DNA from 4 places in the Yersinia mollaretii ATCC 43969 genome. Region 3 is predicted to be linked to each of the others. Evidence: predicted binding sites of a transcription regulator. Region 3 holds the regulator's gene; each other region holds the start of a gene.

Region 1 (5,313 bases), 1.2 Mb from region 3:
ATCATTGCCGAGCCACTCCTCTTCCAGCAACTCAACTTGATGCAGCAACGCGAGCAACTTCTGCCCTTGCTCTGTAGGACGAGGGGGCACAGTGCGCACTAACAGCGGCTGACCGAACAAGTTCTCCAACTGCTTAATGCGTTGAGATACCGCCGATTGGGTGATGCAGAGTTTTTGTGCCGCGCGTTCAAAACCGCGTTCACGGATCACCGCGTCCAGCGCTTGTAGCGTACGGTAGTCTGGGCGTTTCATCGGAGTCATCTCTCCAAATATTAAGTCGATACCGCACTATGCCACATTTCGTCGCTACATTTTGGTCATTTTGCTTTGGCTGAATACTAAAGTGCCAGCCATAAATAAACCGGTATAACTGTGATCCAGCTAGAATTAACCGCGTCATAAGCCCGCTTTATCGAGACGTTTTATTCTGCGCATGTTCTATAATGGGTACAGTTTTTTCATAGCATAGGCAGTGAACTCACCATGACTCAGGATGAACTTAAAAAAGCAGTGGGCTGGGCAGCATTAGATTATGTCAAACCCGGCACTATCGTCGGCGTCGGCACTGGCTCAACCGCAGCACACTTTATTGATGCCCTCGGCTCCATCAAAGATCAAATCGAAGGGGCGGTTTCCAGCTCTGACGCCTCTACCGCTAAACTGAAAAGTTACGGTATTCATGTCTTTGATTGCAACGAAGTGGATGTACTGGATATCTATGTTGATGGCGCGGATGAAATTAACGGCCATATGCAGATGATCAAAGGCGGCGGTGCGGCCTTGACCCGCGAAAAAATCATTGCGGCCATCGCCCGCCAGTTTATCTGCATCGCCGATGCGACCAAGCAGGTTGATGTACTGGGTAAGTTCCCGCTGCCCGTCGAAGTGATCCCGATGGCCCGCTCTTACGTGGCCCGCGAGTTGGTTAAGCTGGGTGGATTACCTGAGTACCGCCAAAATGTGCTGACTGATAACGGCAACGTGATTTTGGATGTGCATAATCTGACGATTTTGGATGCCATTGCATTAGAGAATAAAATCAATGGGATTGCGGGTGTGGTTACGGTTGGATTATTTGCTAACCGTGGTGCTGATGTGGCACTGATTGGTACCGCTGAGGGTGTGAAGACGATCGTCAAATAATCGGCTAAACCTTATTCAGGGTGTGGTTTATTGACTTCACCCTGATAATTTTCGCCTTTAAATATCTTTTCTTAAAAACGTTAAATTTGGTGATATATATCACATTTCGTCATTTCAATTTATTAACCTGCCATTAACCCTCTCGCCGCCAGTTTTTTATTCCATAAATTAACATTTGTGCTGATGGTTATGCTGATAGACAGGCAATCGTTTGTATTGCTGCCCGCGTAATATTTGTTATGTTGACAGGGTGCTGACCGGATTCATTCGATAGCGGCAGCCACATCTGAAGTCTGAAAATAGGGTCGGGGACATGGCAAAAGTATCACTGGAGAAAGACAGAATTAAGTTTCTGTTAGTGGAAGGGGTGCACCAGAGCACAGTTGATAATCTGCGTGCAGCCGGATATAGCAATATTGAATACCATAAAGGTGCCTTAGACACCGAATCACTGAAAGAGTCTATTCGTGATGCCCACTTCGTCGGAATTCGATCGCGCACGCATCTGTCCGAAGAAGTTTTTGCCGCAGCAGAAAAATTGGTTGCGGTAGGTTGTTTCTGTATCGGTACCAATCAGGTTGATTTAAAGGCGGCCACTAAGCGCGGTGTGCCGGTATTCAATGCGCCTTTCTCCAATACCCGTTCGGTGGCCGAAATGGTGCTGGGCGAGTTACTGCTGATGTTCCGGGGCATTCCATCGGCTAACGCCAAAGCACATCGTGGCGAGTGGAACAAGCTGGCCGTCGGCTCCTATGAAGCCCGTGGCAAGAAACTGGGTATCATCGGTTATGGTCATATCGGTACACAGCTGGGTATTCTGGCTGAAAGTGTCGGCATGAAAGTGTTCTTCTACGATATCGAAAATAAGCTGTCGTTGGGGAATGCACAACAGGTTCGCCACCTGTCTGATTTACTGAATATGAGTGATGTGATTAGTCTGCACGTACCGGAAAATCACTCCACCAAAAACATGATTGGTCCTGAGCAGTTGGCCCTGATGAAGCCCGGCGCGATGCTGATTAACGCCTCACGCGGTACTGTGGTTGATATCCCGGCCCTGTGTGAGGCTTTGGCGAGCAATCATCTGGCAGGGGCGGCAATCGACGTCTTCCCGGAAGAGCCAGCCACCAATAAAGACCCGTTCAATTCACCATTGTGCGAATTTGATAATGTGTTATTGACTCCACATATCGGTGGTTCGACTCAGGAAGCGCAGGAAAATATCGGTGATGAAGTGGCCGGTAAACTGGCGAAGTACTCCGATAACGGCTCTACGCTGTCAGCGGTTAACTTCCCGGAAGTTTCTCTGCCAGCCCATGGTGATAATACTCGCCGTCTGCTGCATATCCATGAGAATCGCCCCGGTATTCTGACCAGTATTAACAAAATTTTTGCTGAGCAGAACGTCAACATCGCCGCGCAGTATTTGCAAACCAGCGCTGAAATCGGTTACGTCGTGATCGACGTTGAAACCGATGATCCAGATAATGCAGATAAAGCATTGCAGGCAATGAAGTCGATTCCAGGGACCATCCGCGCTCGCTTGCTCTACTAATATATTCTTCGTCCTTGACGATGCAGCGTTGTTAGCGGCTCTCGCTTACCCGAATCACTTACTTGAGTAAGCTCATCGGGACTCGTTCGTTTGCTGCCTAGCTGCATCGTCAATGACTTTGAATATAGATAAATGTTGTACTGATATGACTAAACACCCGCTTTGTATAAGATTTCGGGTGTTTTTTTATGTTGAAAGCCCTACCTCACCAGCGCCACACTTTCTCGGGGGTCACAATCTCGGGCAGAGGCACATCCCAATATTCACTCGGTAAATGCTCGACGCGTTGGCAATCATGGGCCAGTCCGATGGGATAGGGGCCACCTTGCTGCCAGTGTTGCAGTGTGCGGTCATAAAAGCCGCCCCCCATACCTAAGCGCTGACCATGGCAATCAAAGGCCACCAAGGGGGTAATCACCACATCCAGTTGATTGAGGGGGAGAACTTCACGGAGATCAAGCTGGGGTTCCAGAATTTTCAAGCGATTACGGATGAGCTGGCTATCGGGACGATAGCGGAGAAATAATAGATTGCCGGGGCTGAAAGGGTGGAGAACAGGCAGGTAAACCTGTTTTTGCTGTTGCCACAACAACGCAATGATAGGAGCAGTATCCAGTTCGCCATCAAAGGAGAGAAATATCGCGACGGTGTTGGCCTGCTGAATTTTATTATGTGTAGCGAGATGAGTGGCGGCCAAATTGGCTGCGCGCTGCTGTTGCTCAGGCGTTAAAAGACGTCGACGCTCACGAATCTCTTTGCGAATATTTTGCCGCTCAAGGGCGTGTTGTGGATTCAAAGGCATGTGATTGACTTAAAGGCGTGGAAAATAGCTTCTGTCAAAACGAACGTGATAACTCAAAATATCAGTTACCCGATAAGAAAGGGATCTCCGAGATGCCGCCGCAGGCTGTAACCCTTGAACCCATGGTTCAAGGTGAACGCAGCGTCGCAACCTTAAGGCTTCTCGGCGGACCGAGCATGCGCACCAGTTACGGAGGCACTACATTCTGTTGGTATTAAATATCGGCTCAGGGGACTGGCCCGCTGGCAAACACCTCAGAGAAATTCTTTACTCGCTATTGAATCTATCATTCAACAGAGATTTATTCAAACTGTGCATCTTGACGTTCAGAGATGCGACCTTGTTCAAGCAGCGCCTGTTCAATGGTCTGTTGTAACATCCGAATACGTTGCTCCATATTGGATGCATAGTCACGGGTTTTCAACCTCTCCTGAGCTAATTCGTGACAGACGTTCAATGCCGCGATAAAAACTAACTGCTCAGTATTCGTGACTCTAGTGCGAACTTTAAGATCTTGCAACCGTTGGTTAAGATCTTCTGCAGCCATATTCAACGCGTCTTGTTGTTCTGGCGGACAGTTAACTCTTAACGAGCGACCAAAAATTTGAATATCTACCGGTTGTGCAGACATGCCACCTTCCTGACTAATTTTCGCGCCAGCCTTGAAAACCAAAGGCAAATTGCTCGTGGTTGCAAAGCGGGCGTCACTATATATTCCTGTTTACCAAGATACAACCCCTTTATACCCGCCATCTTTCAAGTTGCCGTTGTGTTGGCTGCTCTCGTTTGCCACCTTCCCACATCTCGAAATCTATAGGGCATATGGCATTGCGTTTCTGGTATAGGGACTGAGCTTGATGGTAGCATAACATGAACTTATCCAGCCAACGATGACCAATACGCATGTCTATAGAGAATACATTACCCACTTATCAATCCGTTGCTCTGGCATTGAACCAGCAAGCAGTGGCATTAACCCCCGCTGAAATGCATGGCCTGATCAGCGGCATGCTCTGCGGTGGCAGCAAAGACGAGGGTTGGCGCGTGATGGTGCATGACCTGACCAACGACGGTGTTGCCTTCCCGCAAACCCTAGGTTTGCAGTTACAGCAGTTACATCAAGCAACACAAGATGCACTGGAAAATGAAGGTTTTATGTTTCAGTTGCTGATCCCTGAAGGGGAAGAGATTACGGTATTTGAGCGCGCTGATGCATTATCCGGTTGGGTGAACCATTTCCTACTAGGGCTTGGGATGCTGCAACCGAAATTGGCGCAAGTGAAAGGGGAAGTGGGTGAAGCTATCGACGATCTGCGTAATATCGCTCAGTTAGGCTATGACGAAGATGAAGATCAGGAAGAGCTGGCCCAATCCTTGGAAGAGGTTATTGAGTATGTGCGTGTGGCCTCTATTTTGTGCCATATCGAATTTACGCAAGAAAAACCGACAGCACCAGAGATGCGCAAGCCGACATTACATTGATTAGAACAGTGTAATATGTTGAGTTCAGGCGATTAAAACGGATATTTCAGGAGGGTGTAATGACTCAGCAAGAGTACCAGAACCGCCGTCAGGCGCTATTGGCGAAGATGGTTCCGGGGAGTGCGGCAATGTTTTTTGCGGCACCTGAAGCCACACGCAGCGCGGATTCTGAATATCCGTATCGGCAGAACAGCGATTTCAGCTACCTGACTGGCTTCAATGAGCCGCAAGCGGTGCTGATTCTGGTGAAAAGTGATGAGACGCATAACCACAGCGTGCTGTTTAACCGGGTGCGGGATTTAACCGCTGAAATCTGGTTTGGTCGCCGCTT
Region 2 (5,313 bases), 890 kb from region 3:
CTGCTGGAAGCCACCTTATATGTGACCTTGGAACCTTGCGTGATGTGCGCCGGGGCGATGGTGCACAGCCGGATTCGCCGCTTGGTGTATGGTGCGAATGATCTGAAAACTGGGGCGGCGGGATCGCTGGTGGATATTTTACGCCATCCAGGGATGAATCATCAGGTCGAGATCAGTGCTGGCGTGCTGGCTGACGCCTGTTCCCATCAGTTGAGTGCCTTTTTTCGCCTGCGGCGGGAGCAGCAGAAGGCATTGAAAATCGCGCAACGGAACTCTCTGGACGAAAATTAACCCGTGCGCGATAGCGTGATATCGCGATAGCTTGATATATAGAATGAAGGCTAGTTATTGATTGACCAGCCGGGGGCGACCACCGGGTAGGCTCTCCCCAACTCCGCCTCGATCGCGGCATGTTGGGCTGCTTTTTTCTCTTTTTCCTGCAAATATCCCACCAAACTCACCTGATAACGGCGGATGTTCTCGACGTAATTATAGGCTTCGTGACCACGGGCGTAGCCATAGGTGGTGCTTGGGTAGTAGCGTTTTTGGCTCAGCATGGGGAGCCGCATTTTGACATCAACCCAACTGTCTGGATTGCCATTCTGGTTTTTGGTGAGGCGGCGTGCATCCAGCATATGACCATAACCCATATTGTAGGCCGCCAGCGCGAACCAAATGCGCTCATCTTCGGGGATGGTTTCCGGCACTTTTTGCATCAGTCGCTGTAAATAAACAGAGCCGCCTCTGATGCTCTCTTCGGGATCAACCCGGTCTTTGACCCCTAAACCATCTGCGGTAGCGCGGGTGAGCATCATCAACCCCCGCACGCCGGTCGGTGAGGTGGCTTGCGGGTTCCAGTGTGATTCCTGATAAGCAATGGCGGCCAACAACTTCCAATCGATATCGCCCGCATGTTTTTCAAACAGTGGCCGGAAGGTGGGCAGCACATTGTCGATGGCGGACAGGAAGGTTTTGGTATCGACATAATCAAAGCTGCCGACGTGGCCGAGATATTTCTCCTCTAGCCGCGCCAAACTGCCGTCCTCCACCATCTGGCTGTAGAAATCGAGCATCGCCGCATACAGGCTATCATCACTGCCTTTGCGGAAATACCACGTCACGGGCTCTTCATCCGTCACATCAAAGGCGACCGCCAACTGTGGGTGAATGCGTTGCAGCAGGGCGATGGTGATGGAATCACCGAGGGTATAGTCGAGTTTGCCGTCAGCCACTTGCTCCAGTAACTCTTTTCCTGAGCGATCAACGGACGATCCCCAGTTAAGGTCGGGATACTTGCTCTGCTTGAGCTGTTTTAGCGTGGTCATGTGAGCTGAACCGGAGGCGACGATCAGTTGCCCTTTCAGATCACTGAATGATTTTGGTCGCGGTGTGCCCACCCGGTAGACCAACTGTTGCGAGACGGAATAGTAGGCAGGGCCAGTGCGCGCCCGATTGAGACGCTCACGGTTATAAATCAGCCCGGCAGCCAGCATATCGGCATCATTGCTATCTAAAGCATCAAACAGATCGTCAATATTATGGCGCGGGGTCATGACCAGCTTGACCCCCAGATAATCAGCAAAACGCTTTGCCAGCTCATAGTCGAGGCCGGAAGGGCCATCTTTTCCGGGCGTGTAGATCAGCGGTGAACTAATTGTGCTAACTCGCAGTTCACCACTGGCTTTTATGCGATCGAGTTGCCCCTCCTGACCATTGCGCCAAGGAATATTGGGCCACAGCGCGAGGGCCAAAAGTAAGGCAACGACAGCGATAACAAAGTAATTTAATTTTATGCGCGTCAAATAGTTATCTCTCGGCAGCGCTCTTTATCTATGTGTCGTGAAGCGAAGATCGACATGGTTAAATCCCCAGTGGAGTGGCATTTTGCGCAACAAATCGTCACTGTGCAACTTTATTGCGAGCTTATTTCTGCGGTAAGCAGCCGATAACCTTAACCGCAGTTTCTGACGCAATTATGAATAATAGCTACGCAAACGGTTTCGTCGGCGGCTTAGATTCACTATAATGGCGCGCGTTTTCCCCCAGTCATTGCACCAATAAATGCTGCGCCCAATGAAGTGCTGGTCCAGTCGCTTCGAAGACGAGAGAAACTTAGATTATGGAAATACTGCGTGGTTCGCCCGCTTTGTCGGCTTTTCGTATTACCAAACTGCTGTCCCGTTGTCAGGATGCTCACCTGCCGGTGAGTGATATCTACGCCGAATATGTTCACTTTGCCGATGTTAGCGCACCCCTGAGTGCTGATGAACATGCCAGACTCCAGCGGCTGCTTAAGTATGGACCCTCTCTCCCTGAGCACGCGCCAAAAGGGCGTTTACTGCTGGTGACCCCAAGACCGGGAACCATCTCTCCGTGGTCTTCCAAAGCCACTGATATCGCGCACAACTGTGCATTACCACAAGTTCTGCGTCTGGAGCGGGGTTTGGCTTTCTATATTCAAGGCCCGAATCTGAATGAGAGCCAATGGCAACAACTGTCGGCGCTGCTACATGACCGCATGATGGAGACGGTATTCACCGATTTGCAGCAAGCAGAACAACTTTTCTCTCATCACCAGCCCGCTCCGGTACAACGGGTGGATATTCTGGCGCAGGGCCGCAGTGCACTGGAGCAGGCCAATACGAAATTGGGTCTGGCACTGGCATCGGATGAAATTGATTATCTGCTGGCCGCCTTTACTGGGCTTGGGCGCAACCCGACGGATATCGAACTGTATATGTTTGCTCAGGCAAACTCTGAGCACTGCCGCCATAAGATTTTTAACGCAGATTGGATTATCGACGGTGTTGCTCAACCTAAAACACTGTTCAAAATGATCAAAAACACCTTTGAACACACGCCGGATTACGTGCTGTCTGCTTATAAAGACAATGCAGCGGTGATGGAAGGTTCTCAGGTCGGGCGCTTCTTTGCTGCACCAGATAATGGCGTTTATGGCTACCATCAGGAAGAAGCCCATATTCTGATGAAAGTGGAAACCCACAACCACCCGACGGCAATTTCGCCATGGCCGGGGGCGGCGACTGGCTCCGGCGGAGAAATCCGTGATGAGGGTGCCACTGGGCGTGGCGCGAAACCGAAAGCGGGTTTGGTGGGCTTCTCCGTCTCTAACTTGCGAATTCCTGGCTTCGAACAGCCATGGGAAGAGAATTTCGGCAAGCCAGACCGGATCGTCACCGCGCTGGATATCATGACTGAAGGCCCCTTGGGCGGTGCCGCATTTAATAACGAATTTGGTCGTCCAGCACTGCTGGGCTACTTCCGCACCTATGAAGAGCGGGTTAACAGCCATAACGGCACTGAGCTACGGGGCTACCATAAGCCGATCATGTTGGCGGGCGGGATTGGTAATATCCGCGCGGATCACGTGCAAAAAGGCGAAATCACTGTCGGCGCTAAGCTGGTGGTACTTGGCGGCCCGGCAATGAATATCGGTCTGGGCGGCGGTGCAGCTTCCTCTATGGCCTCCGGTCAGTCTGATGCGGATCTCGATTTTGCCTCGGTACAGCGCGATAACCCAGAAATGGAACGCCGCTGTCAGGAAGTGATTGACCGCTGCTGGCAGTTAGGTGACCACAACCCTATTCTGTTTATCCATGACGTCGGCGCGGGCGGTCTATCCAACGCCATGCCAGAGCTGGTCAGCGATGGCGGCCGGGGTGGCCGTTTTGAACTGCGTGACATTTTGAACGATGAGCCGGGCATGAGCCCGCTGGAAGTGTGGTGTAACGAATCTCAGGAACGTTATGTCATGGCGATCGCCCCCGCGCAGATGGCTCAGTTTGACCAGATTTGCCGCCGGGAACGCGCCCCTTACGCGGTGATTGGTGAAGCCACTGAAGAGTTACATCTCACCCTCAATGACCGCCATTTCGATAATCAACCCATTGATATGCCGCTGGATGTGCTGCTGGGTAAAACGCCGAAAATGCTGCGTGACGTCAAAACCTTGCAGGCCAAAGGTGAAGCGCTGCAACGCGCGGATATCACCATTGCCGATGCGGTAAAACGGGTCATGCACCTGCCTGCGGTGGCAGAGAAAACCTTCCTGATCACCATTGGCGACCGCACCGTCACTGGCATGGTCACTCGTGACCAGATGGTCGGCCCGTGGCAGATCCCGGTGGCTGACTGCGCCGTCACCAGTGCTAGCCTTGATAGCTACTATGGCGAGGCGATGTCGCTGGGCGAACGCGCCCCCGTGGCCCTGCTCGATTTTGCCGCCTCAGCTCGTTTGGCGGTCGGTGAAGCACTGACCAATATCGCCGCCACCCAAATTGGTGAGCTAAAGCGCATTAAGCTGTCGGCCAACTGGATGTCAGCAGCGGGCCACCCCGGTGAAGATGCTGGTTTGTATGATGCGGTGCGCGCGGTCGGCGAAGAGCTTTGTCCGGCGCTGGAAATTACCATTCCAGTGGGCAAAGACTCCATGTCGATGAAAACTCGCTGGCAGGAGGGTGACGAGCAGCGCGAAATGACCTCACCACTGTCACTGGTGATCACTGCTTTCGCCCGCATCGAAGATGTGCGCCATACCGTGACACCTCAATTGCGGATGGATAAAGGCGACAATGCCCTGCTGCTGATTGATCTCGGCGCAGGCCACAATGCATTGGGTGCGACTGCGCTGACTCAGGTCTACCGCCAGTTAGGGGATAAACCAGCAGATGTGCGCGATGTGCAACAACTGGCGGGCTTCTTCAACGCCATGCAGCGCTTGGTGGCTGATCAGGCTCTGTTGGCCTATCACGATCGCTCTGACGGCGGTTTGTTGGTGACCTTGGCTGAAATGGCCTTTGCCGGTCACTGTGGTATAGATGTCGATATTCACTCTCAAGGCAACGATTCACTGGCTGCATTGTTCAATGAAGAGTTGGGTGCAGTGATTCAGGTGCGCGCCGAGCAGCGCGCTGCTGTGGAGAAAGTGCTGGCAGACCATGGGTTGGCAAATTGTGTTCACTATCTGGGCCGGGCAGTGGAGGGGGATACTTTCGCTATTCGCCGTGGCACCGAGGTGGTTTACCATGAAAAACGTAGCACCCTGCGTTTGTGGTGGGCTGAAACCACTTGGCAAATGCAGCGTCTACGGGATAACCCGGATTGCGCGGATCAAGAGCATCAGGCGAAACAGGACGAACGCGATCCTGGCTTGAATGTGAAACTGACCTTCGATCCGGCTGAAGATATCGCCGCGCCGTACATCATCAAGCAAGCTCGACCTAAAGTGGCTGTGCTTCGTGAGCAAGGGGTTAACTCCCACGTTGAAATGGCCGCTGCTTTCCACCGCGCCGG
Region 3 (5,313 bases):
ACGGCAAATTTATTCAGTCTCCACGCACCGGCGAAGAGATCCGTATTAGTATGCTGGATAACGACTACTGGCAAGATCATTATGTGGGCGCACGTCGCGTGGTCACACCAAAAACTATCCGCTAATCCTTCAACACACATCCGGCGGCGCTGTCGGGTGTGTGTTTCCTTACTCCCCCTATCTCAGTGACGACTCCTGAAGAGTTTGCATTCAATCCCCTTTCTAACCCTATGGTTTTCAATGTCATTCCTGTCGAAAGTTGTTAAGATTAATACCCACAACAAAAATACAACAATTATGCTTTACCCGCTCTTCGCCACATTATGGCCTGCGGCTATTGATGGGATTTGAGGAGCAAACACCCTGAGCAACCCCGAAAGGAGAGAGCTATGTCTTTTGAATTACCGGCATTACCTTATGCGCAAAATGCGCTGGAACCCCACATCTCAGCTGAAACGCTGGAATACCACCACGGAAAACACCACAATACCTATGTGGTTAATCTCAATAGTCTGATTAAAGAGACTGAGTTTGCGGGCAAGACACTGGAAGAGATCGTAAAAACCTCCAGCGGTGGCATCTTCAACAATGCGGCCCAAGTTTGGAACCACACTTTCTACTGGCACTGCCTGTCGCCAAATGGCGGTGGTGAGCCGACGGGTAAAGTGGCCGACGCCATTAATCAGTCATTCGGTTCATTTGCAGAGTTTAAAGCGCAGTTTACCGATGCCGCAGTGAAAAATTTTGGCGCAGGCTGGACTTGGCTGGTTAAAAAAGCAGATGGCACGCTGGCGATTGTCAGTACTTCTAATGCAGCAACCCCTCTGACCACAAATGATAAGCCATTGCTGACCGTCGATGTGTGGGAGCACGCTTATTATATTGATTACCGTAATGCGCGGCCAAAATATCTGGAGAATTTCTGGGCGCTGGTTAACTGGTCATTCGTTGAGAAGAATCTAGCCTGATAAGGCAATAAATGATAGGCGGTGTGTTAGCACATCAGCAGAAATAACTCAGGGCGGGTAAACCGCCCTACTTAATAATTTTACCGGCAAGCGGCTTAATTAATTCATTACCGCCACGAAGCTAAAGGCAATAATCATCGCCAGCGCACCAACAGTCGTAATCAGCGACATTTTCAGATTGGTATCCATAAAAACTCCTTAGCCGGTCAGTTTGTAGTAGGAAAAAGACACAAAGTTACTGTGTTAAATTATCTTCCCACAATTCAGAAAAAAAATCTTGTGCTCATTACGCACTTTATAACTTTGAATACCTCTTCCACTTTGACTCCAGATCAGACAAAATTCGCAGTTCATAACTGCATACCGACTAATAACGTCCAATAAATACTCTCAGACAAGCCGCTGATTCCATTTTCCAGCCCAATAATATGCATCTGTCTGAGTGTTTTCGAGTCTGCAGGCAAACGATTAACATCATACTTACCGACGGTAACAGGTAAGCTTAGGAGTCATTTTTTTATGGCAACGATTAAAGATGTGGCCAAACACGCGGGTGTGTCCACCACCACCGTTTCGCATGTGATTAACAAAACTCGTTTCGTCGCCGAAAATACCAAGGCTGCCGTGTGGGCAGCCATTAAAGAGCTGCATTATTCGCCCAGTGCTGTGGCCCGCAGTTTGAAAGTTAACCACACCAAATCCATTGGCTTATTGGCAACATCCAGCGAAGCGCCCTATTTTGCCGAAGTGATCGAAGCGGTTGAAAACAGCTGTTATAGCAAGGGTTACACGCTGATTTTATGTAACTCTCATAATAATCTGGATAAGCAGAAAGCCTATCTGGCGATGTTGGCACAAAAGCGTGTTGATGGGCTGTTAGTCATGTGTTCAGAATATCCCGAGCAACTGCTGGGGATGCTCGAAGATTATCGCAATATCCCGATGGTGGTGATGGATTGGGGAACGGCACGTGGCGATTTTACTGATTCTATTATTGATAATGCCTTTGAAGGCGGCTATTTGGCTGGCCGTTATCTGATTGAACGCGGTCATCGTGATATAGGCGCGATCCCCGGTCAGTTATCCCGCAATACCGGCGGTGGTCGCCATCAGGGCTTCCTTAAAGCACTGGAGGAGGCCAATATCACGGTGCGTGATGAATGGGTGGTTCAGGGCGATTTTGAACCGGAATCGGGTTATAAAGCCATGCATCAAATTCTGACACAGAAACATCGCCCGACCGCCGTGTTCTGTGGCGGGGATATTATGGCGATGGGCGCAATATGCGCAGCCGATGAGCTGGGCCTGCGAGTGCCGCAGGATATTTCGGTGATCGGGTACGATAATGTGCGTAATGCGCGCTATTTCTCCCCGGCACTCACCACCATTCATCAGCCGAAAGAGCGATTGGGCGAAACGGCCTTTGCGATGCTGCTCGACCGCATTGTCAGCAAACGCGAAGATCCCCAGACCATTGAGGTTCACCCGAAACTGGTCGAACGACGTTCTGTTGCCGATGGTCCGTTCCGCGATTATCGCCGTTAATCCTCTCCCGCCGATAGTACAGGCTGCTATCGGCGGTGATCTCCATCATCATCAGTCACGAGATGATGATAGAGTATCATCTTTCATCCACTCTGCATTTAACGTGACACTGTCACCCAAATACTCAAGCAGCCAAGCCAGTGCGGGCGAATGATTATTCTGCTCCCACGTCAGGCAGCACGGGCTATCCGGCAGCGGTTCCGCCAAGTTTAGCGCCGCCAGTTTCCCCTGCGCAATCAGTGGCGAAACCATATGGGCGGGCACCATGCCAACACATAACCCCTCACACAGGCAGTCGATCCCCGTCACCCAATCCGGAACCACCAGCCGCTGCTGATTATCTAGCGTCCAGGTGTCTCGTTTAGGCAAATTTCGCGCAGTATCTTCGAGGCAAAGTGAGGGATAAGGGCGGAGCTGATCATCGGTCAGCGGCCCGGTTAGCTGAGCTAATGGATGTTTGACACTCACCACACACTGCCAGCTTAAAAATCCCATATCACGAAAAACAAACCGCCCCCCAACAGGCACTGCGCGAGTAGCACCGATGGCCATTTCTGCCTGTCCATCGACCAATGCATCCCAGACACCATTGAATACTTCATAACGTACTCGTAATTCGATATCAGGAAAATGTCGATAAAAATCCAATACTAAGCGGCGACTGCGCTGGGGCTTGACGATTTTATCTATCACGATAGTTAATTCCCCCCGCCAACCATTCGCCACTTGTTGACATTGACGACGGGTGCCATTCATTTTTTTGATGACATCACGTGCTTCTTTGATAAAAACCAGACCTGCGGCGGTTAATTCTACGTCACGATGACGTCGTTCAAACAGCGGCACTGCCAGCCACTCTTCAAGTTGGCGCACGGTATAACTTATCGCCGATGGCACACGGTGCAATTCTTGTGCAGCAGCACTGAAGCTACCGGTACGCGCCACTGCGTCAACCACATCCAGTGAGTATTCGGACCACATTATTTTCTGCCCCTTCAGCTTAATCACTTAGCTATCAAATATTTTGACAGCATGGCGCAAATATTACCGTTTCACAACAGAATCACTCACCGGATAGAATGCCCTCCGCCACAAATTGCCTGCAACAATCTATTTACAACAGCAGCGCCTGCACATTTTCAAATAGAGAATAATAAAGAATGAAAACGACACCTAGCTTCATGTTCTATCTGGCTGGTTTAAGCATGTTGGGTTATCTGGCCACCGACATGTATTTACCCGCCTTTGGGGCCATGCAACAAGAACTGCAAACCTCCGCTGGATCCATCAGTGCTAGCTTGAGCATTTTTCTCGCGGGTTTTGCTATCGCCCAGCTTATCTGGGGGCCGGTATCTGATAAATTAGGCCGTAAGCCGGTGCTGTTAGCCGGACTGGGGTTATTTGCCCTCGGCTGTTTGGGGATTCTGTGGGTGGAAACGGCCACGCAACTATTGATCCTGCGCTTTATTCAGGCGGTGGGGGTCTGTTCTGCGGCCGTGAGCTGGCAAGCCTTGGTGGTGGATCGCTATCGTGACGGTAAAGCCAATCGTGTCTTTGCCACCATTATGCCATTGGTTGCGCTCTCTCCGGCGCTCGCCCCCCTGCTGGGTGCCTGGCTGTTAAACCACTTCAGCTGGCGCTCAATCTTTGTCGTCCTACTGGTCATCACACTGCTGCTACTGATTCCAACCGCACGGCTGAAAGAGCGGAAAAAATCCGTGACCGATAAGGCCGACCAACATAAGACGGCGATCAGTTTCTGGCAGTTGCTAAAATCTCCGGTATTTAGCGGCAATGTGATGATATTCGCCGCATGTAGCGCCGGATTTTTTGCTTGGTTAACCGGTTCACCTTTTATTCTGGGTGACATGGGATATGGCCCTAATGCCATCGGTTTGAGCTATGTTCCACAGACGCTGGCTTTCCTGTTAGGTGGATTCAGTTGCCGTAGCGCACTGACTCGCATTAAAGGGAATACCCTTCTGCCTTGGCTGTTAGCGGGGTATAGCACCAGTATGATCGCGCTCTATCTCATCGCGACCTTGACGACACCCACACTGGTAAGCTTACTTATTCCTTTCTGCATAATGGCGCTTGTGAATGGTGCCTGCTACCCTATTATCGTAGCGAATGCATTACTGCCTTTCCCGGCGAACACGGGCAAGGCCGCAGCGCTGCAAAACACGCTTCAGCTAGGGTTGTGTTTTGTTGCTAGCATGATGGTGTCCGCTTTTATTAGCCACGCGTTGCTGGCAACAGTGACAGTCATGCTGTCGACAGTGGTTTTAGCACTGGTGGGGTATGGCATCCATTGCTATGCCGTGCAAAAAGATAAAAAGGTATTAATTCCCAATGGAAATAGTCACTAAGTGACATGGATGCCGGGTGCGATTTATTATTGAGAAAGCATCCCGGCAAGCCTATACTCGGTTTAACCAGCTACAATATCATTAAAAAAAAGCGTTATCTTAAGGACTTTCTGTGCGCGTGGATTGCGTCACATTTACTCTTATGGATGAGTTGCCCTAAACCAAAATAGAATTAGGGTTTATTCTTATTCTTCCTCTGTCAGTAACGGATATCAGACACCAAGGTCACAACAGCCTAATTGGTATGTATTCGCGTATATAAACACTTATCGCGGGTCATAAGTCAGAAGAAAGTGATGGAGAAGCTATGAGTTCATCCTGTATAGAAGACCAGAGCATTCAAGAAAATCCGTGGTTCCGCATTGTGCAAGAGATGCTGAATCGGGCTGATATTGAGATCAATGGCTCACGCCCTTTCGACATTCGCGTTA
Region 4 (5,313 bases), 740 kb from region 3:
ATGTAACAGATGGCTGCGGCCACCGCCTTCGCGTGACCAGAAATAGATATAACTGCCGTGGGATTGATGAACAGCGGACTGGATCGCCGCTAATAGCGACGGGTTCTCCCCCGGATAAAAACTGGCAAAAGTTTCATCATCAGGAAGATAAAGTGGCAGTGAAAGCTGTGCCGGCGTATTCAGAAAAGCACCTCAACCAACAAAACGGGCGGGAAAACAGGGAAAGCTTAACACAAAAAGTGACAACAGCATAAAAACCTGATCTGGGGTTAAAAAATGGCCGAACCGAGATAGGCGAACCGCAGATAACCGCGGCTCGGCCAGATTTCACTTTTTATTGAGCAGACTTATCTTCCGCCGCATCAAGAATCTCTTCTTCTGCGCGGAATAAGCTGATCACTTTGAACAGCAGGCTTAGGCCGATGCCAACCACGGTCGCCAGCGCCATGCCTTTAAGCTCAGTCGCGCCAATGTTCACTTTTGCGCCACTCACCCCGATGATCAAGATAACCGAGGTTAAGATCAGGTTTTGTGCCTTGTTATAGTCCACTTTTGACTCGATCAACACTCGGATGCCTGATGCCGCAATCACGCCGTACAACAGCAGTGAAACACCGCCCATCACGGGAACAGGAACCGCTTGAATGGCGGCCGCAAGTTTACCGACACAAGAGAGCATAATCGCCAGAATCGCCGCACCACCGATGACCCAAGTGCTGTAAACACGGGTGATCGCCATCACGCCGATATTTTCGCCATAAGTGGTATTTGGCGTGGAGCCGAAGAAACCAGAGATGACAGTAGAAATACCGTTGGCGAACATCGAACGATGCAGACCGGGGTCGCGAATTAAATCTTTTTTCACAATGTTGGCCGTCACCACCAGATGCCCGATATGCTCGGCAATCACCACCAGTGCCGCAGGCAAGATGGTCAGGATGGCGAACCACTCAAAACGTGGGGTATAGAAGGTCGGCAAAGCAAACCAATGGGCTTCGCTAATCGGCGTTAAATCAACCACACCCATCACGAATGACAGAGCATAACCGACCAATACCCCAATCAGAATAGGGATGATGGCGAAGAAGCCACGGAACAGCACCGAACCCAAGATGGTCACCCCTAAGGTCACCATTGATATAATGATAGTGGTTGAATCTACCGTCACCCCTTGTGCGGGCAGCAGCCCCGCCATGCCGGCAGCAACCCCGGCTAACTCAAGGCCGATAACAGCAACAATCGCCCCCATCGCCGCTGGCGGGAATATCACATCCAACCAGCCCGTCCCGGCTTTTTTCACAATCAGCGCCACCAGACAGAACAGCACGCCGCACATGATAAAGCCCCCCAGCGCGACTTCGTACCCTAATGGCAACAACAGTAACACTGGTGAGATAAATGCAAAACTTGACCCCAGATAAGCCGGAATTTTGCCCTTACAGATGAACAGATAGAGCAAGGTGCCGATGCCGTTGAACAGCAGCACCGTGGCCGGGTTAATTTTAAACAGGATAGGAACTAAAACGGTGGCACCGAACATGGCGAACAAATGTTGAAAACTCAGGGGGATCGTCTGGAGCAGCGGTGGGCGCTCGCTGACGCCAATGGTGCGACGGCTCATTCTTCTATCCTCTTCAATGGTGTGATTTATGCTAAAAATTATTCAAAAAAAAGCCGACTATCGAGTCGGCTATCTGAAGGTTACTTCGTTCCGAAAATCTTATCACCGGCATCACCCAACCCTGGGATGATGTAACCCTGTTCGTTCAAGCCCTGATCGATAGAGGCGGTGTATAGCTCAACATCTGGATGGGCGGCTTCCAATGCTTTGATGCCTTCCGGTGCCGCAACCAAGACCAAGACTTTAATGCTCTGGCAGCCCGCTTTCTTCAGCAGGTCAATGGTCGCAATCATCGAACCACCGGTGGCTAGCATCGGGTCAACCACCAACGCCATGCGCTCATTGATATTTGAAACCAATTTCTGGAAGTAAGGAACTGGCTTTAGCGTCTCTTCATCACGATAGACACCGACCACGCTGATGCGGGCGCTCGGTACATTCTCTAACACCCCTTCCATCATGCCCAAACCGGCACGCAGAATCGGCACCACAGTGATTTTTTTACCTTTAATCTGTTCTACTTCAACCGGCCCGTTCCAACCCTCGATGGTCACTTTTTCAGTTTCCAGATCGGCGGTTGCCACGTAAGTCAGTAAACTCCCCACTTCAGACGCTAACTCGCGAAAACGCTTCGTACTGATATCATTTTCACGCATCAAACCAAGTTTATGTTTTACTAGCGGGTGTTTCACCTCAACGATCTTCATTATTTTTCTCCTGGTTAGGCGACTGGCGGCCAAAAAAATCGCGAGATTATACCGCCTTTTTTTTTGAACGCCACAATGAATAGCCTGATTCAGATCAATAGAAAATCATTATTAAGTCAAGAAAGCTAAAAATCAGCGTGATGTCACAAGCCACTCGCAAACGTTTGCCTGCGCTGTTAGAATTGTCGCGTTTTCTTTAAACCGCCAACCGCCGTGGGGACCTCGCAGTGACCAACAAAACCTCTCTCAGCTATAAAGACGCAGGTGTAGATATTGATGCCGGCAATGACCTTGTTGATCGCATAAAAGGTGTGGTTAAACAGACCCGTCGCCCAGAGGTCATGGGTGGATTGGGCGGCTTCGGTGCCCTGTGCGCTTTACCGCAAAAATACCGTGAACCTATTTTAGTTTCAGGTACCGATGGCGTGGGCACCAAGCTGCGTCTGGCGATGGACCTGAAACGCCACGATACCATCGGTATCGATTTAGTGGCCATGTGTGTCAACGATCTGGTGGTACAAGGTGCAGAACCCCTGTTCTTCCTCGACTACTTCGCCACCGGTAAACTGGATGTGGATACCGCCGCCAGTGTGATTACCGGTATCGCCGAAGGGTGCAAACAGTCAGGTTGTGCGCTGGTCGGCGGCGAAACTGCCGAAATGCCGGGCATGTACCACGGCGAAGATTATGACGTGGCTGGCTTCTGTGTTGGTGTGGTCGAAAAATCTGAAATCATCGATGGCACCAAAGTGACGCCGGGTGATGTTCTGGTGGCCTTAGGTGCCAGCGGCCCACACTCCAATGGCTATTCTCTGGTGCGCAAAATTCTGGAAGTCAGTAACACCAACCCAGAACAGACCCAGTTGGAAGGCAAATCGCTGGCCGATCATTTGCTGGAACCGACCAAAATCTACGTAAAATCGATTCTGAGTCTGATTGAACAACTGGATATTCATGCGATTGCTCACCTGACCGGCGGCGGCTTCTGGGAGAATATCCCTCGCGTATTACCGCAAGGCACTCAAGCGGTTATCGATGAAGCGAGCTGGCAGTGGCCGGCAGTATTTAGCTGGTTGCAGCAAGCCGGGAATGTGAGCCGCCACGAAATGTACCGCACCTTTAACTGTGGTGTCGGCATGGTGGTTGCTCTCCCTGCGGAACTGGCGGATAAAGCGGTTGAGTTGCTGACCGCATCTGGCGAAAAAGCGTGGAAAATCGGTGTGATCGCCGCCGCCGCTGAAGGCGCTGAACAAGTTATTATTAATCCATAGTATTATTTTAGATATATCGCTATTTTTTAATGTCAACATTGACGCCTATACCCAAGGTTATTGGAGTTGCAGGTAGGCGACAAGTGAACGCATCCCGATGAGCTTATTTATAAGCAAGGCTAACGGCCCGTAAGTGATTCGGGTTCGTGAGCGCAGCTAACACCCCTGCAACTTCAAGAACGAAGGGTATATGAAGAGAATCGTTGTTTTAGTCTCAGGCCAAGGAAGCAACCTACAAGCCCTGATCGACGCCCAGCAGCAAGGGCGGATTTCAGGTCAGATTAGCGCGGTATTCAGCAATAATCCTGAGGCTTATGGGCTGGAACGGGCTGAATTGGCAGGCATTTCACATCATGCTCTGGATGCCAAAGCCTTTACTGACCGCACCAGTTTTGATGCGGCATTAGCCCAAGCTATCGACCAATATCAGCCGGATTTGCTGGTACTGGCGGGTTATATGCGCATTCTCAGCCCGGCGTTTGTCCAGCACTATGCTGGGCGGATGTTAAATATCCACCCCTCTCTGCTGCCAAAATACCCTGGTCTGCACACACACCGTCAGGCACTGGAAAACGGCGATCAGGAGCACGGCACCTCTGTCCATTTTGTGACTGAGGAGCTGGATGGCGGCCCAGTGATTCTGCAAGCTAAAGTCCCTATTTTTAGTGATGATACCGAAGAGGATGTCGTCGAGAGAGTGCAAACTCAGGAGCACAGCATCTATCCACTGGTGGTGGGTTGGTTTACTGATGGCCGTCTGACCATGCATGATAATGCGGCTTGGCTGGATGGTGAGCGCTTGCCCGCACAGGGACATGCCGCTGAATAAAAATGGCCGTTAAATAGATACTTTGCTTGTTAAATAGATATTGGCGAAAGGCGCTACCATTTTATGGCGAGCGCCTTTTTTAATTCTCTCGTGCTTACACCTTATGCTAAGAGTATAATTTTTATGGCAGCAACCGCTGTCGCAACATGAGGAATAAGTATGTCTACCACCAGCAGCGTCCGTTTACGTCCACTTGAACGGGATGATCTGCCGTTTGTCCATCAGTTAGATAACAATGCCAGTGTGATGCGCTATTGGTTCGAGGAGCCTTACGAGGCATTTGTCGAACTCTCTGATCTCTACGATAAACATATTCACGACCAGAGCGAACGCCGCTTTATTATTGAAAGTCAGGGCACCAAAGTCGGTTTGGTCGAGTTAGTTGAGATTAACCATATTCACCGCCGAGCTGAGTTTCAGATTATTATTGACCCAGCCCATCAAGGCAAAGGCCATGCGGGAACGGCAGCAAAACTGGCGATGGAATACGGCTTTTCAGTGTTGAATTTGTACAAACTTTATCTGATCGTGGATAAAGAGAATAAAAAAGCCATCCATATCTACAGCAAGTTAGGTTTTGAAGTGGAAGGTGAACTGAAGCAAGAGTTCTTTATCAATGGTGAATACCGTACTGTTATTCGTATGTGCATTTTTCAGCCACAATATTTGGCTAAATATAAAACGCCATCGATAAAGAGTGCTTAATTGAGCGCCGTATTGGGGCCATCCGGCCCCAATTAAAGGCCTCAACCATAACGCCCGGTAATATAATCTTCCGTGCGCCGCTGATGGGGCGAAGTAAACAGAGCATCAGTATTGTTATACTCCACCAAACTCCCCTGATGAATAAACGCGGTATAGTCTGACACCCGCGCCGCCTGCTGC

What was found. Region 3 encodes PurR, which represses purine synthesis genes. Its sites were predicted from a motif close to CANGCAAACGTTTGCNTG; they were not measured.
Region 1: the regulator PurR is predicted to act here: its motif matches at 1,344-1,361, upstream of serA (phosphoglycerate dehydrogenase).
Region 2: the regulator PurR is predicted to act here: its motif matches at 1,988-2,005, upstream of purL (phosphoribosylformylglycinamidine synthase).
Region 4: the regulator PurR is predicted to act here: its motif matches at 2,482-2,499, upstream of purM (phosphoribosylformylglycinamidine cyclo-ligase).

What each region holds. Positions count from the first base shown of each region.
Region 1 is NZ_CP054043.1:187,675-192,987, reverse strand. Features, by position in the region: gene HRD69_RS00870 (LysR family transcriptional regulator ArgP) at 1-252, opposite strand, end outside; gene rpiA (ribose-5-phosphate isomerase RpiA) at 484-1,143, shown strand; gene serA (phosphoglycerate dehydrogenase) at 1,457-2,698, shown strand; gene HRD69_RS00855 (5-formyltetrahydrofolate cyclo-ligase) at 2,904-3,500, opposite strand; RNA gene ssrS (6S RNA) at 3,581-3,764, opposite strand; gene zapA (cell division protein ZapA) at 3,802-4,131, opposite strand; gene HRD69_RS00840 (YecA/YgfB family protein) at 4,404-4,982, shown strand; gene pepP (Xaa-Pro aminopeptidase) at 5,042-5,313, shown strand, end outside.
Region 2 is NZ_CP054043.1:4,530,486-4,535,798, reverse strand. Features, by position in the region: gene tadA (tRNA adenosine(34) deaminase TadA) at 1-291, shown strand, start outside; gene mltF (membrane-bound lytic murein transglycosylase MltF) at 342-1,802, opposite strand; gene purL (phosphoribosylformylglycinamidine synthase) at 2,120-5,313, shown strand, end outside.
Region 3 is NZ_CP054043.1:3,637,911-3,643,223, forward strand. Features, by position in the region: gene HRD69_RS16230 (C40 family peptidase) at 1-125, shown strand, start outside; gene sodB (superoxide dismutase [Fe]) at 390-968, shown strand; gene cydH (cytochrome bd-I oxidase subunit CydH) at 1,068-1,157, opposite strand; gene purR (HTH-type transcriptional repressor PurR) at 1,488-2,513, shown strand; gene punR (DNA-binding transcriptional activator PunR) at 2,565-3,494, opposite strand; gene punC (purine nucleoside transporter PunC) at 3,674-4,882, shown strand; gene cfa (cyclopropane fatty acyl phospholipid synthase) at 5,190-5,313, shown strand, end outside.
Region 4 is NZ_CP054043.1:4,374,129-4,379,441, forward strand. Features, by position in the region: gene hda (DnaA inactivator Hda) at 1-183, opposite strand, end outside; gene uraA (uracil permease) at 335-1,621, opposite strand; gene upp (uracil phosphoribosyltransferase) at 1,702-2,328, opposite strand; gene purM (phosphoribosylformylglycinamidine cyclo-ligase) at 2,556-3,599, shown strand; gene purN (phosphoribosylglycinamide formyltransferase) at 3,790-4,428, shown strand; gene speG (spermidine N1-acetyltransferase) at 4,588-5,133, shown strand; gene pstB (phosphate ABC transporter ATP-binding protein PstB) at 5,175-5,313, opposite strand, start outside.